Regions from separate parts of the Cytobacillus sp. FSL H8-0458 genome, predicted to be linked through region 2. Evidence: riboswitches for the same ligand, from Rfam matches in the RefSeq annotation. Region 2 holds a riboswitch; the other holds the start of a gene.
What was found. Region 2 has a riboswitch for thiamine pyrophosphate ahead of thiW (energy coupling factor transporter S component ThiW). Riboswitches for the same ligand answer to the same signal wherever they lie in the genome.

Region 1: it holds a riboswitch for thiamine pyrophosphate, as region 2 does, so the genes downstream of both, NYE23_RS08805 (3-oxoacyl-ACP reductase) here and thiW (energy coupling factor transporter S component ThiW) in region 2, are expected to answer to the same signal.

What each region holds. Positions count from the first base shown of each region.
Region 1 covers NZ_JBBOBR010000001.1:1,818,361-1,821,715, reverse strand. The annotation lists gene thiM (hydroxyethylthiazole kinase) at 1-813, opposite strand, end outside; gene NYE23_RS08805 (3-oxoacyl-ACP reductase) at 827-1,588, opposite strand; TPP riboswitch at 1,694-1,806, opposite strand; gene NYE23_RS08800 (OsmC family protein) at 1,922-2,371, shown strand; gene NYE23_RS08795 (Cof-type HAD-IIB family hydrolase) at 2,410-3,159, opposite strand; gene NYE23_RS08790 (CBO0543 family protein) at 3,302-3,355, shown strand, end outside.
Region 2 covers NZ_JBBOBR010000001.1:3,756,542-3,759,896, reverse strand. The annotation lists gene NYE23_RS18845 (PaaI family thioesterase) at 1-2, opposite strand, end outside; gene NYE23_RS18840 (alpha-hydroxy-acid oxidizing protein) at 176-1,285, shown strand; gene NYE23_RS18835 (DUF302 domain-containing protein) at 1,390-1,773, shown strand; TPP riboswitch at 1,843-1,959, shown strand; gene thiW (energy coupling factor transporter S component ThiW) at 2,074-2,562, shown strand; TPP riboswitch at 2,699-2,801, shown strand; gene tenA (thiaminase II) at 2,861-3,355, shown strand, end outside.

The sequences.
Region 1 (3,355 bases), 1.9 Mb from region 2:
TTCCCCTCCTATCTGACTAAAAGAGCCGCGCAATTCAACATCTGCACCTGAAATAGTATATAAGCTATTTAAGAACTCAATTTGGAAAGTGCCCGGACCTCTGCCATCCGTTTTTTCTGCAGCCATTTCGGCTGCAGAGCCATACACGATCAAGGAAGCAGCTGCCGCTTTTACTGGATCCTTTTCAACAGCTGCGAAAGCTCCAATGACAGAAGTCAAAAGACATCCGGCACCTGTTACTTTCGTTAACAGTGGATGGCCATTGTTGATCATAAGAGTTGAATGTCCATCTGAAACGATGTCTTGTTTCCCTGTAATGACGGTGACTGCACCAAGTTTATTTGCTGCCGACTTTGCGAGCTCAGAAGTGTTTCCCTCTGCTTCTCCGGCATCAACGCCCTTAATATTCCACTGCTGTCCTGCTGCATTGGCAATTTCTGCAGCATTGCCTCTTATGATGTTAATATCTAATTCTTTCATTATTCTATTGGCTGTTTCTGTGCGATAAGCTGTCGCGCCGGCACCAACCGGGTCAAAAACTACCGGCACCCCATGCTGATTGGCTGATTTTCCTGCGATAAGCATGCTTTTCACTTCTTTTTCAGTCAGTGTTCCCATATTGAGAACCAGCGCCCCGGCGATTTTAGCCATATCAGCCGCCTCTTCATGCGCGTATGCCATTACAGGTGATGCCCCAATTGCCAGCAGGCCATTGGCAGTAAAATTGGTTACCACCACATTTGTAATATTATGTACAAGAGGGTTTGACTCTCTTACTTTATCTAATAGACTGCTAATCTCCTGAATGTTCATCTAAAATCCTCCTTTAATTCATCACTAGTCCGCCATCCACAACCAAATTCTGTCCTGTAACTGCCCTTGCCCAGGGAGAAGCGAAGAAGACTATCGCATCTGCCACTTCTGCAGGTTCTGTGACTTTTCTTAATGGAGTCGAGTTTTCGATAATTTCAAAGACTTCCTTAGAGGTCGAAGCACTGGCGTCTGTCGTTTTTAACAAACCGCCCGATACCATATTTGCAGTAATTCCATATTGGCCCAGCTCATTCGCCATATTTCTGGTGAAGCCTAATAAAGCAGCTTTGCTGGTCGTATAGTCATGATAGGGTACAACTGGATGCTGGAATAGGTTGGTGCCGACCGAGATTATCCTGCCAAACTCCTGTTTTTTCATATCTTCAATACCTGCCTGAACTGTGTTCAATGCTCCCAGAATTGCACCTTCCAGCTGATTTTTGTAATCATCCCATTTAATTGTTTCTGCATCTTTTTTTGAAACAGGGTCAAATTGAAAATTCACCAGTGCATTATTGACTATGGTTGTAATGGGTGCTCCAAAGTGTTCCTTCGTCTTTTTAAACATGGATTTCACTTGAACTCTGTCCCGAACATCAGCACGAATGGCAATGGCTGTTTCGCCAATTTCCTTCTGCAAAGCATGGGCTTTTTCCTCGCTATGGAAATAGTTAATGACAATTCTCGCCCCTTCTCTCGAGAATGCTTTTGCTGTTTCTTTGCCCAACCCTCTGCTGCTGCCTGTAATAATGACAATCTGATCGTTAAGATTCATAGAAAATCCTCCTTATTGATAGCCAATTCATTTGTTTTGAGAACAAAATAAAAACCAGATCCGAAATTGGACCTGGCTGAATAATCTATAGAGAATCATGCTTGTTCTCCGAAATTACTACTTTCCTACGCTGGTATGATCCAGATCAGGTCCCAAGGGTAAAAAACAGTCCGGTTTCTTTCTCAGCCCGCGAGCATCGGGCACCCCTAGCAGTAAAACTATTAAGTTGACTATTTTCATCTTAGCCTGAAACGTGAAATCTGTAAAGTCTTGCAATTCTGCCTGTTCCTCTTTAATGTGTAAGGAGAAATACATAACTTGGAGGGTTTAAATATGGCTGAACACCATTTTCATTTAAAAGCTCACTGGCCTGGCCTTCGCAATGATGTGGGAGAAATTGAAACAGGTGGGCTGAAAACAAAGGTATCAATACCGCCCGAAATGGATGGTCCTGGAATTGGAACCAATCCGGATGAAATGCTGCTGGGGGCGGCGGCCACTTGTTATATTATTACCCTGGCAGCCATGATGGAACGCAGCCGGCTTGAGAAAGATGACCTAACGATGGAATCAGTCGGTGTTGTGGATGTGACCAAAGGTGTGATTACCTACAGGAAAATCATTCATCGCCCGGTTATCGTGCTGAAGGCAGATGCCGATGAAAAGGACCATGCACTTGCGCGAAAGCTGGCCCAAAAAGCAGAAGCATCCTGCATGATCTCAAGGGCAATTAAAGGGAATGTGAAAGTCGAGTTGCAGGAAACCGTACTTAGATCAAAGTAGTGAATCAAAAAACCGGCTTAATAGCCGGTTTTTGTTCACTAAAATGCCCATTTTCTGATTGCCTGTGCAACACCGGCTTCATTATTGGTTCCCGTCACTGCATCGGCTGTTTCTTTCACGATTTCCTGGGCATTTCCCATCGCTACTCCCCAGCCTGATTCCTCAATCATGGCAATATCGTTCAAGCTGTCACCCATGGCCATTACATTTTCCATGGAAATGCCCAGAAGCTCTGTTACCTTCTGGATCCCTTTGGCTTTGTTGATGCCCAGAGCATTGACTTCAATATTGGTTAAGCTTGAGTTAGTAATTTCCAGATCGCCTTTTGTCTGCAGTTCCTTATGAATCAGTTCCCTGATGTTATCATCTGAAATATCAAATCCAAATTTGAGCCATTCATGTTCATGGATATTTTCCGGCATTTCGTTGTTCCAGACCTGTTCGCAGCTGGTGGCCCAGAAATTGGTCTTATGTGACTGTGATAAGTTCCACATCCATTCCATAACTTTGGAATCAACGGGAGCTCTTGAGATTGATTCTCCGTCCGGTCCAAATATTTCACTGCCATTAACCGTGATTAAGTAGGAGTTTAATTCCAGGGAATCGGCATGATCGCCTGCTGTAAGCCTTGATCTTCCGGTGCTCAAGATGACTTCAATTCCTTTCTCCTTTGCCTCTTTTATGGCTGCACGGTTCTCTTCAGGAATTTCCCCTTTGGAATTTAATAAAGTTCCATCCATATCGAGAGCAATTAACTTGATCTGCGGTGGAATTTTTGATTCTGTCATGATCCTCTCCCTTTCTTCTATTAACACAATAAAGCCATTATATAGGTAACCCGGCTATCCTTCAAAGACGGTGCTTTTCAGGTGAATATTTTTTTAAAAAATGGCAATACCTGTATGTATTAAATATTAAAGGTGATGTCCTATGTATCTGATACTTGTTATTGTTGTATGGATTTTGTTTGCTTACCGCTTTATT
Region 2 (3,355 bases):
ATTTGCTACACTCCAATTTCATTAAGTTTAAAATGGTTATTCCCGATTTATTGTGGAATCCCTGCTTATTGAGGCTAATTTGCAGAGGAGGGGCTCGAAAATTATTACATGGTTTCAAATAACCTAAAAAGATGATATTATTTTCAATAAATTCAAAAAAAGGCGGGGCTGGATGATGGCAAAAGTAGAGAATATTAGTTTCGCAGAGAACTTTCCTATTTCATTTAAGGAACTGGAAGAAGAAGCAGAGAAAGTAATGGGAGCAGGCGGATTTGGCTATGTCCAATCAGGAGCAGGCGGGGAAGAAACGTTGAAAAAGAATATCGAATCCTTTGCAAAATACTCAATTGTTCCGAGAATGCTGAGGGATGTTTCAGTGCCGGATATAAGTGTGAATTTATTTGGTGAAACGTATCCTTATCCAGTATTCCTTGCGCCGATTGGAATGCAGCGGCTTGAACACAGTGAGGGTGAGCTGGCATCTGCCCGGGCGGCAGCTTCGTTCGGAGTTCCTTTTATCCAGAGCACAGTATCCAGTTATTCCATTGAAGAAATCGCAAAGGCAACAGGCTCGAGTCCAAAATGGTTCCAATTATATTGGTCCAATTATGAAGAAGCATCCTTCAGTATGGTTCGCCGTGCAGAGGAAGCAGGGTATGAGGCAATTGTGTTAACGGTTGATACGGTGATGATGGGATGGAGGGAAGCTGATTTAAGAAACAATTTTTCCCCATTAAAGCTTGGCTATGGAAAAGCAAATTATGAAAGCGATCCAGTCTTTATGGGGTCTCTCCAGGACGGCGATGTCGTACAGGGGATCCTTGATAATATTCATCATCCAACATTAAGCTGGGAGCATATTGCCAGATTAAAAGAGAAAACCAGCCTGCCAATTTTATTAAAGGGCATCCTCCACCCGGAAGATGCCAGGCTGGCCATTGAAAGAGGGATAGACGGAATCATTGTCTCCAATCATGGCGGCAGACAGCTTGATGGAGTGATTGCGGCGATTGATGCGCTTGAACCGATTGCGAAGGAAGTTAAAGGCCGGATTCCAGTATTGTTTGACAGCGGCATTCGCCGAGGTTCAGATGTGGTTAAAGCTCTGGCACTGGGAGCTGACGCCGTTTGTCTGGGGCGGCCGTATGTGTACGGCTTGGCCGTTGGCGGGCAGGATGGAGTTGAAAAAGTGCTTGCCAACTTCATAGAAGAAACAAAAGTGTCGCTTTCTCTGGCAGGGGTGGGGAGCTTAAAGGATATTGCTGGTCTGCAGTTAATTCGATAAAGCTTTCTTAAAAAAAGCGTGGCTTGTTGACAGCGGAGCATGTGTTTAATAGTATACCTATAGGGGTACATAATTGATATGCCAATACTAAAGGAGATGCAGTCATGTTCGATTACACAGCTGAAACCGAAAAATCAATTGAAGAAGCGATATTCTCACTGGAAGGAAGTCTGAAGGACGAAAAGTTCGGAGTTCTATGGCAGTTTAATGTTCAGGAGAAGCTGCAGGAAAAAGGCTTGGAATATAACGAGGCATTCCATGTGTTAGAGGTATGTAATCCGGATGAAGCACATCGCGTTTTAACACAGAATAAAATGGCCGGCTACTTCCTGCCTTGTAAAATTGTCGTCTATGAAGACAAGGGCAAAACGAAAATTGGGATGCCTAAGCCGACTAGTATGATTGAGCTAATCAATGACGAATCTGTTCAAAGCTTCGCAGCAGAAATTGAAGAGCGCTTAATCCAGTGCATCAAGAAAAGTTTATAAGCTAAAAGATTGATGACAGTGCCGTGATAATTTGTTAAGCTTGAGACAGCTTATCAAATTAAATATCTATGTAACTACTAGGGGTGCCCCGAAATGTGCGGGCTGAGAGGAAAGCGCTTATAGCTTTCCGACTCTTATGGACCTGATCTGGTTAATGCCAGCGGAGGGAAGTAGGATTTGACAATTGTCGATTCATATACTTAAACCATGCCGGGTCCTTTGTGGGGATCTGGCATTTTTTGTATACATACTTCTTATCCTGATAAGCAATCAGGCTGCCCTTTTAGAAAGGAGGTTTAGATGAGCAGAACCCGATTGTTAACTACGATGGCTTTATTTACGGCGATTGGGACACTGGGATCCCATTTACTCTGGTTCCCGGCTGGTATAGCGAAGGCCTATCCGGTCCAGCATGCGGTAAATGTATTGGCAGCGGTGACCCTTGGACCCCTGCCTGCAGCAGCAGTCGCTTTTATGATTGCTTTGCTGCGTAATTTGCTTGGTTTCGGGACGCTGCTTGCGTTTCCAGGCGGCATGATCGGTGCGTTTTTGGCTGGTGTCCTTTATTTGAAGTTCGGACGGAAAATATGGGCTGCCGCTGGAGAGGTGGTGGGCACCGGCATAATCGGTGCATTGTTTGCCGTTCCATTCGCAAAGTTTCTTATGGGCAGTGCAGCTGGTGCATTCTTCTTTGTGCCGCCGTTTCTGGTCAGCAGCATTGCCGGTGCGACGATAGGCTGGATGGTGTTAGCGAAGGTTAAAGAGAAGAATTTGGTTCAGAATATGTGATGATTTTGGGCTGGAGAAGTAAGATAAGTAAGCCGATTAGGGGAGAGCATCATAACAATCTGGCTTTATGAGCGAAATTTACGATTTATGAGCGAAAAACCACAAGTGAAAAATTGGTAAAAAACAAAAAACGTTAGAAAACTGCTAGGGGCGCTACGGCTGAGATAAGGAGCTTTCTCCTTTGTCCCTTGGAACCTGATCTGGATAATTCCAGCGCAGGGAAGCGGTGAGGACCTCAATCTATATCCTCATGCTTTTTCCCCGGCAGCTTCTGAATTTAATAAGGAGGCTATTTTTTATGACTTTTTCAGAGATTCTGCGCAAGGAAAATGAAGATTTGTTTAAACTGATATTTGAGCACCCGTTTGTCCAGGGGATCGGGAGAGGGGATGTGCCGAAAGAGGCACTGGCCCATTACATTAAAGCAGATTTTGAGTATTTGAATGCGTTCATGCATATTTATGGGATTGCCATTTCAAAGTCTGCAGAGCGAAAGGATATTGCTTATTTTAATCAGCAAATAGAATTCGTATTGAACAGCGAAGTGCATCCCCATCATAATTTTTGCCAGCAGATTGGCGTGGATTACGAAGCATTGCAGGGATATCCGCTCCCGCCAACAGCTGATCATTATGTAAAGCATATGATGTATCATGCCCACACAGGCGGCATGGGTGAAATCCTAGCTGCATTATTGCCTTGTCCATGGACTTATTGGGAAATTGGGCTTGAGCTCATGAAGCAATATGAGCCAGATGAGAACCATCCGTTTTATCCGTGGATCTCTTTTTAT